4 regions of the Dialister sp. i34-0019-2H8 genome follow, and region 2 is predicted to be linked to each of the others. Evidence: riboswitches for the same ligand, from Rfam matches in the RefSeq annotation. Region 2 holds a riboswitch; each other region holds the start of a gene.
The links. Region 2 has a riboswitch for cobalamin ahead of ACGG9R_RS03470 (hypothetical protein). Riboswitches for the same ligand answer to the same signal wherever they lie in the genome.
Positions count from the first base shown of each region.

Region 1: it holds a riboswitch for cobalamin, as region 2 does, so the genes downstream of both, ACGG9R_RS10690 (TonB-dependent receptor plug domain-containing protein) here and ACGG9R_RS03470 (hypothetical protein) in region 2, are expected to answer to the same signal.
Region 3: it holds a riboswitch for cobalamin, as region 2 does, so the genes downstream of both, ACGG9R_RS05750 (hypothetical protein) here and ACGG9R_RS03470 (hypothetical protein) in region 2, are expected to answer to the same signal.
Region 4: it holds a riboswitch for cobalamin, as region 2 does, so the genes downstream of both, ACGG9R_RS02055 (methylmalonyl-CoA mutase family protein) here and ACGG9R_RS03470 (hypothetical protein) in region 2, are expected to answer to the same signal.

Region 1 is NZ_BAABYQ010000001.1:2,459,709-2,461,910, forward strand. Features, by position in the region: gene rnhA (ribonuclease HI) at 1-561, shown strand, start outside; cobalamin riboswitch at 776-959, shown strand; gene ACGG9R_RS10690 (TonB-dependent receptor plug domain-containing protein) at 1,052-2,202, shown strand, end outside.
Region 2 is NZ_BAABYQ010000001.1:845,216-847,417, reverse strand. Features, by position in the region: gene ACGG9R_RS03470 (hypothetical protein) at 1-894, opposite strand, end outside; cobalamin riboswitch at 1,121-1,298, opposite strand; gene ACGG9R_RS03465 (OmpH family outer membrane protein) at 1,944-2,202, opposite strand, start outside.
Region 3 is NZ_BAABYQ010000001.1:1,336,327-1,338,528, forward strand. Features, by position in the region: gene ACGG9R_RS05745 (hypothetical protein) at 1-527, opposite strand, end outside; gene ACGG9R_RS05750 (hypothetical protein) at 569-925, opposite strand; cobalamin riboswitch at 1,038-1,213, opposite strand; gene ACGG9R_RS05755 (DAK2 domain-containing protein) at 1,429-2,202, opposite strand, start outside.
Region 4 is NZ_BAABYQ010000001.1:504,818-507,019, reverse strand. Features, by position in the region: gene ACGG9R_RS02055 (methylmalonyl-CoA mutase family protein) at 1-977, opposite strand, end outside; cobalamin riboswitch at 1,272-1,446, opposite strand; gene ACGG9R_RS02050 (hypothetical protein) at 1,651-2,157, shown strand.

The sequences.
Region 1 (2,202 bases), 1.6 Mb from region 2:
GCACCAACGATCGAAACACTCGAGAAGAAATACCCCGCCTACGCCGAACCCATGGACATCAGCTGCATCTCCTACGACGGCAAGACCGAGCGCATCATCCTCCCCGAGACACTCATCATCTACACCGACGGCTCCTGCCTCGTGAACCCCAATGGGCCCGGCGGATTTGCCGCCGTCTTCCTCACTGCCGAGGGCAGCGAGCTCCTCACCCTCTCCGGCGGCGAGCCCGCCTCTACGAACAACCGCATGGAGCTCCGCGCCGCCTACGAAGCACTGAAGCTCCTGGATGACGGCATCCGCCGCACCATCACCTTCCACACCGACAGCAAGTACCTGCAGAAAGCCATCACCAACCGCTGGCTCTACAACTGGAAACGCAACGGCTGGCTCACCGCCGCCAAGACCCCCGTCTCCAATCAGGACCTCTGGAAAGCCCTGGACCGTGTCATGACGCCCCACCGCCTCACCTTCGAATGGGTCAAAGGCCATGTCGGGACAAAGTACAACGAAATGTGCGACACCCTTGCGAAAGGCGAAGCGATGAAGTTCAAGAAATGGTGACTGGGGACGCTCCTTCCCACTTTCTTTCATACCGCCAGTACCCTATCCGCCCCTTCGGGGCACCTTCCCCTCGAGGGGAAGGCTGACGATACGAGAATACCGTCATCTAAAATGCGGCGAAGCCGCCACCGGAACCCTTTGAACCTTGAACCCTCAATCATTAAAATTTCATTTCCCTTTTCTGCGTGAATGCTGTATAATACATACAGCATTTTTATATTGAATCAAAGAAGGTCTTTCAAAAAATCTTTGAAAGTAAAAAGAGAAGACGGCGCAAATCCGTCGCGGTCCCGCCGCTGTAAGGCTGAGCCCTCCTCACGATGTCACTGGGAAACCGGGAAGACGAGGACAGGCGAGGACGCCGAGCCAGAAGAACTGCCCTCTTTGATGAAGACAACTGATCCGCTGCGGATGGTGCGATGTATACCGGAAGCAGATGGCGCAGGTTGTTTTCAAGTTTCCATCCATACGGGATAAAGGAGGAAGTAAAATGAATCAGAAAATTTTGACAGCGTCTTTGGCAGCTCTTGTGCTTACCACAGGCGCTTTTAGCGTGCAGGCAGAAAGCACCCCCCCGAATTTTTATTCGTTAGATGAGGTGGTCGTTACTGCGAGCCGTACACCGGAAAAGAAGATCGACGCCAATGCGGATGTCGCAGTCGTAACTGCGAAGGACATTGCCACAAAACACTATAGTGATGTGACCGAAGCTATTCGTTCTGTACCCGGTGTCGCTCTTGGCTCTCAGAATGCCTCTAGCCAGATTTCTTTCACCAATCCACTAACAATCAATGGTAGCCAAAATGTAGTTATCATGGTTGATGGTATGAGAATCAACACCAATGGTGTTATGAGCAGAACCACCGCTTTAGGCACCTTGACCAACATGAACTCCATCGACCATATTGAGATATTGAAAGGAGCCGCGTCTACTCTCTACGGCAGTGATGCGCAAGGTGGTGCCATCAACATCATCACAAAAAAGCCAGAAGACGGTCAGGTACACACAAAGCTCGATCTCTCCCGTGCCAGCTATAATGGAGAAAAGTATGGTATCTATAACGAAGGTAGCAGCAATGGTTTTTTCTGGACAGTAGATGCTCACAAAGAATTACAGGGCACGTACAAGGACGGCTGGGATCGTCATACCATCAATCACTTGAACGCGAAATCAATTTCCACTAAATTTGGATATGACTTTGGCAATGACTCCAATCTCGTTTTCAATTATGAAAAATATAAATTAGACTATACGCGCCCCGATGGCGGCACTACCAGCACACAAGCTGATCACGGTAAAAAAGATAATGACCGTATCAGCCTGCAATATAACGCAAAAATCAGCGATCGTGTTTCTAATCAGTTCTCAATCTACAGAAATCAAAATCGCATCGAAGATAACTATAACAACCTCACAAACATAGCAGATGGAAGTGGCTATACAGATATCCACATGAAGACCACCGGTATCTCCGATCAACTCACTTATAAAGGAAACGACCAAACAATTATCGGTGGCTTCGATTGGTACAAAGATGAGATTCCTCATTATAAATATTCTTACGGTGGTGGATCCCCTGCTAAGGAGTCTCCGGAAGAAGGTGCCAGCGTAACCACTACTGCCTTCTATGTGCAGGATAA
Region 2 (2,202 bases):
ATGGCTATTTTCCGTCATAGCACCAATATCAGCATAGTAGTAATAGTCAGAATCCGTATCCAGACGGATCTGTCCCGGATTGTTAATGGTTAAAGTTGCACTTCCCGGTACATACAAAGCTGCCGCACGATTGGTAAAACCACCGCCATTATAAATATTGCCATGCATGATGACATCCAGATTATGACCTGTCATATCAATGGTGGTATCTTTGCCAATCATTACAGAGGCAAAATCTCTCAGGTAATTATCATCCTTTGTGATGTTGAAGCCTGGGTGAATCACCGCATCTTCCTGAAAACGATATGTCCCATCGGCCTGTTTGATGCCTCGTTTTTCATATTCATCATCAACACCTAAGACGCCGGAATACGGGGTCTTGACCTCTCCAGCCAATTTTGCCTTGCCCGTAGTTTCATCAAAATCCAGAGCAGACAATTTCTTGGAAGCAGAAGCAAAGGTCAAGCCTTCATAAATTTCTGCGGTACCTTCCAGATTCTTTTCGCCCTTGGTATATGCGGTGTATGTCAATTTATCTGCCAGAGCACCCAGCACCTGTTTCACCTGGGCGTCATTGGACAGATTTAACCCATCACTATCAGTGACCAGCGTGATCCTTGCCTTATCACCTGAATTCTGTAAGCCAGCACTGGATACCGTCACAGACCCGCCGATCAACTGATCAGGAGCCTCCTTCTCATGCTTCCAAAGATAGACATTGGATGTTTTATAGCCGCTCAGCGTCACATCCTCGTCTCCCATCAGAACCGCATAGGAGCGGCCTGTAGTAGCCGTTGCGTCCTGTGCCAGCGCCTGCTGCCCGGCAGGAAATAATGCGCCCCCTCCCAAAAACAGGGTCGCCAATATCATCCGTTTTACCCACTTTCTTTGCATTTTCCGTTCTCCTTTCTGGCGAGACACGCTTTACGATGCTCATTCTTCATCCAGGATCGGTGTGACCCTGACATCCAATGACCTCTATATTCCGTATCTCAAGAAAATAAAAAACTGCCAAGTACGAATTGGAACATTCTTTTGACACACTAAAAAGTAGCAAAAGATATCCAACCCATACCTCGCAGGTCTTTGCACATAAAAGCAAGATTTATCGCTTACTCTTATAGGATATAAGAAATTTCATGGCACTCCGACTGAGTTCCTCAAAGAAGCAGCTCTTTGTGAGAGACGTAACACTGCTTCTTTTCCCCATACGGTTGCAGGACAGCTCTGGATTCTCACCAGTATTCCCCATTCGTTTCCCTTTATGATTTACATGCATGATACTCTGTATGATAGTCATACGGTCAAGAAATATTTTTGAAATTTTATAAATTCCTTAAAGAAGTATCTTAGAATCCTTCAATTTCAAGATACTTCTTTAAGGAAGCACTGATTCAATCAGATTATCCTACATGAAAAGCCCCCTACAGATGTCAGGCTGACATCTGTAGGGGCTTTTTCAAGAAAAAAGAGAGAGGAGAAAAAGGAGTGATATGTAGAGGGGAAAGCTCTACATAGGGGACGAGGCAGGAAACACTTGGGAGGGGAAAATCACAAGTGCTCTCCCTGCATCGCCCCGAAAACTGCGTAAGCTTTAAACGGTTTTCCACGGTACGTGCCGCTCTTTGATTGCGTGCGAAAAAGGTTCAGAAGGTTCTATGGGTTCAGAAGGTTCAACAGGAGTGGTCCGGCGCATAAAATAGAAAAGCGCCGCAGAGTATAGATGGTGGAGAAGCCATGAGCTGGCATTTCACTCACCAGTCACCCATTCTTGCTTTTAAGCTTACATATTGCGGGGCCAACCTCCGGCGCTTCGCGCCACCTCCTTCCAGAGGAAGGAGGGAAAAGCGGCTTTCGTGCGTCACGTCCAAGGAGCCTACCGAACCTGCTGACCTGCTATGAGGTCATACCACAAAGCGGTATTGCCTGCACTGTCTGCCGCCTTATTTCATATTCGCTTTCACATCTTCGGTGAGGTCAGCGGAGATGGTGCCGTAGATGATGCCGCCCGGGACGACGACGGTGTCGATCTTCTTGGCTTTGGCTGCTTTTTCTACAGCGGCCTTGAAGTTGTCCTGGATCGGTTTCATGACTTCATTTTCCTTCTGGGCGAGCTGCTGGTTCAGTTTCTGTTCCAAGGCTTTCTTGTCGGCATCGTTCATGCCTTTGGATTTTTCGTTGTATTCCTTCTGCAGCTTCTGC
Region 3 (2,202 bases), 490 kb from region 2:
TATTCCACCTTCTCTGGTTCAAGCCGGTAAAGCCCCGGCCAGAAGATATTTTCAAAGAGAATGAATACCCCGTCCGGGATCAGATCGCGGAAAGACTGATAGAGCTCTGCCGTCGCTGCCAGAACTTCTTCATCGGTATGGCGGAAGCGCCAGGAAAAGGCCTCTTCAGGCGTACTCTCCTGCACATGCCAGACCAAATAGCGGGGCTTCTCAGCCAGTGCTGCACGGATATTCGCACGGATGACCTGTATCCAGCCTTCTCTATCCTCTGCGCCATACATTTGGCGTATATTATCCTGATTTGTAAAAATTTCAAACAGACGATCCTTATTCCCTTCATAGAAATCCATCCAATAGGGCCAGTACCTGAGATGCGTTCCCACGGTGATTTGCAAAAATGGCGGACTCCCCGCCTGACTGCCATATATGAGGTTTTCCACCCCATCCAGACCTTCCGCATGGATAAGACGCGAGATCTCCTCCTCCCGGTCACCCGGCATACGATAGTAGCTGATCAGTTGTTTCATCGGAGTATATCCTTTTCTATGTATCTGACTGGAACAGTTTATTATTTATCAAAAAAGCGATTGTACACATCTACCGCTTCCTGTGCCTTTTTTACAGCTTTATTTCTGGCTTCTATGATGGCATTCGCACCATTTGTCGCTCCGTCAATGTAGTGCTGGCAGGCTTTCACATACAGATCCACCTCTTCTGCATATTTTTGAAAAGCGGCTACATCCTGGATCCCCTTCTCCGGCGGTACAGGCACTGGCGGAAGGATGGCATCCGGAGATGGATATGCCTCTGTCATCTGTGTCGCTGCCGGATCGACCTCCGGGCTCGTCTTCTCCTCCTCTGCAAAGACGCATCCCGCACCAAGAAGGGCGAAGCATAAAATAAAGGCACCCATTTTCTTTTTCATTTTCATTCCTCCTTAAAAATGAGAAATTCATCGCTGTAACACCTAAAAAAGCCGCACGAAGTCAGGATGGACTTCTCCATCCCAAGATCCTGCGGCCACTCTCTCGATGGCTTACGATCGGACTACATCTTTCAGGCGCTCTGACTTGGTTCCCTGCTCTCCCATGTCCGTGCGAAGGAATTGCCATGAGAAAACTCCCTATACAGTTGCGGAACAGTTCCGGAGTCTCACCGGATTCCCCTGTAAATATCACTCACTAACCTTTTCATAGGATATTCTTATTTCCCACTAATGTCAAGAGATTTTATTGTCCTATGATGCTGGAGGGCCGACATAAGCAGCCGATGCGTACTTTTCGATGGCTGTGCGTTATCCCTTCAAATCCTGATAACCTGAAGAAACGCTGATTCAATCGCAGCGTCAGATGTATTCGGTGTTTGTGTAAAGAACCTCATCATTCCCATAAAAAAAAAGCAGAGCTCTCGCTCTGCTTTTCATGTTCCTTATTCTGCTGCGATAAACATCGGATACAGCGGCTGGTCGCCTTCGTACATTTCAAAGGTGACATTCGGGTAGGCTTTTTCTGCCTTCTCGATCTCTTTCTGACAGTCTTCTTCCGAAAGGTCTTTTCCGAAGTAAATGGTGACGATCTCGGTATCTTCATCAATAAGTTCACCAAGTACCTGCATGAAGCAGTCGGAAAGCTCCGGTACAGAGATGACTTCACAACCTTTGACAAGACCCATGAAGTCGTCCTTGTGAATGGTGGATTCACCGACGATGCTGTCACGTACAGCGGTCGTGATCATACCGCTCCTGATGTCTGAAAGACGATCGGCCATGGCATCAAGATTTTCCGCGATAGTGGCCTTACCATCAAAAACCATAGCAGCTGCCAGCCCTTCCATCGGGTTCGTGGATGGTACGATATGGACTTTTTCACCAAGCATTTTCTTCAGCTGCTGCGCAGCAAGAATGATGTTTTTGTTATTTGGCAGGATGATATATTTCTCATACTGTCCATTTTCCATACCTGCCGAGAGTTCCTGCACGGATGGATTCATGGACTGGCCGCCGGAGACAACATCACAGCCTGATTTTTCGAAAAGCTCTGTCCAGCCTTCTCCAGAGACCACGGTCAGGACACCAAGCGGTTTCTTTTCCATCTTCTGCTGCTTTTCTTTATTTCTATGAAATTGGTCGACCATGTTATCACACTTGATGTCATGGAGCGTACCCCAGTCCGCTGCCATGTCCAGGACATGGCCCGGACGCTG
Region 4 (2,202 bases), 340 kb from region 2:
GTAGCGCCTACATTGAAGCCGAAGTAGAAGGACTGTGCGATATCATGGATCGAAATGCCTCTCTTCAGCATTTCACGGACATACTCTACAGCGACGCCGAAGGTATATGCGATTTCCTGTACGGCCTGTGCGCCGCCCAGAGAGAATACATCGGAAGTGATGAATACGGTCGCTACGCTCGGTGCATTCTTGCGAGCCCAGCGGATGGTCTCTGCCATCTGGTCGTATGCTTTTTCAAGGCTTTCCTTATTCTTGCCATCAGTCAGCAGCTGTGTCAACGGGCTTCCGCCGATCACGCCATGAAGCGCGGACACATCTTTTCCCTGTGCTTTGACTGCGGCAGCCACCATAGCAAGCGGTGCCAGTGCAGATTCGCCGGTATACATCATGAATGGATACTTTGCAAGATCCAGACCGTCCAGAAGGTTATGCACATCTTCGAGAGTGGTCAGAGAAACGCCGGTTTCACCTGGTTTTTCAGCATCCGTCACATCAATGCCATGCAGAGTGGATGCATCAAGGCGTACATTGTATACCGTGGAACCACGATCGATTTCGTGTTTCAGGAGCTCATTATTTTCCTTTGGAAGTGCTTCATCACAGGACTGCGCAATGCCCCATGGTTCTTCTTTGTAACCATTGACTTTCTGACCGCGCATGAAGTCCCCCATGCCCGGATAGTCATCGGTCGGCAGGATCGCATCCTGTGCGTCCGGACCTGTACGCAGGGTATAGATCGGGCTAAAAGTGATACCTTCATACGTCTTGGTGTACATCAGCTTATCAAACGGTTTGCCCTTCAGAAGAGCGTTGCACGCATCTACCCATTCCTCGTAGGTTGGTGGTGTGAATTCATCAAATGTGACCTGTGGGAAATCGGTTTTGCCTTCCGACTGTTTCAGAATCGCTTCCAATTCCTTATCGGTAAGCTGTCTTTCCTGATTTTCCGCGGATGTTGCTTTTGTTACTTCATCCATGAAATAGTTCCTCCTTTAATAATTTATGGCCGCCCACTGACTTACCAGCGCAAATCAAGAGAACGCCCCTTTAGACAATTTCAATCAGACAGAAAGTTCACCTCCTTCAGGTTCACGTCTTGGTCCTACCATAAAAAAACGACTGACCCAGTGGGGGCAGCCGGAAAATAATGAGACCAGGACCGATCTCAATCCCCTCCCCATCTCTCGCAGGTTGACGGAAATACGGATCTTCTCACAAGCCCTGATCTTAGACAGAATCAAATCATGTCTTGGATAGATCCCTACTTCCTTCGCGGTGATTCATTGGCAGATAGTTCTCCTGGCTTGGGCTCCTCATCTCTTCACGCCTTCCCAGACTTTCGCCCAGTGACATAACTGTGAGAGACTCCTCCTTACAGTGGCGGGACCGCTCCGGCTTAGACCGGATTCTCTTTTATGCTTTCGCATCTGCCAGCCATATGAAATTGTCTAAATGACTACAGTCTCAGTATAATTCATATTCTTCTCAGTGTCAATCAATGTTTTTCTCTGTCTCATACATTTCTTGCTAATATTGTATCTGAAATCACAAATTATGCATTGAACAGCAGCCATGATTTATATTATAATAGATTTATATGTAAAGTTTATTTCATTATCATTATTTTTATTCTCATACAAGGAGCTTACCATGGCACTCGATCCGAAAACCAAAGAAACCGTCAGAGAAGAAGCCCTTCGGCTTTCTAAAGAATTTGCTGCACTTGATGGCAGACGCCCGCGTGTTCTCCTCATTGAAATGGAAAATGATCTCGAAAGTGATCGTGAAGAACGAAAACTGGCAGCCAATGCATTGGCTGACTCCGGCTGGGACGTCGACGTCAGCCCCTCGCAGCAGCCGGAGGATGCTGCCAAGGGGGCCGCAGACAATGACGTTCACTTCGTCTTCTACACCACGACCGGTGACGCCAGAGGTAGGAATGCTGTCGCCCTCTCGCGTGCTCTCGCTCTTTATGGCCGTGATGATATCCTGATCGCCGTTCATCAGGTGCCGCCCGAAGAAAAGGAGTCTCTCTTCCGCTACGGCATCCTCTGTGCCTTCCCCAAGGACTATGATTACCTCCAGGCTTCCCTCACCATGCTCCGTATCCTCATCGCAAGAGAAAAGCAGGAAATGGAAGAGGATGATGCCTACTAAGGCGTGACAGGAAGCGGCCGCAAAAGAACAGAGATCAGCCGAGAG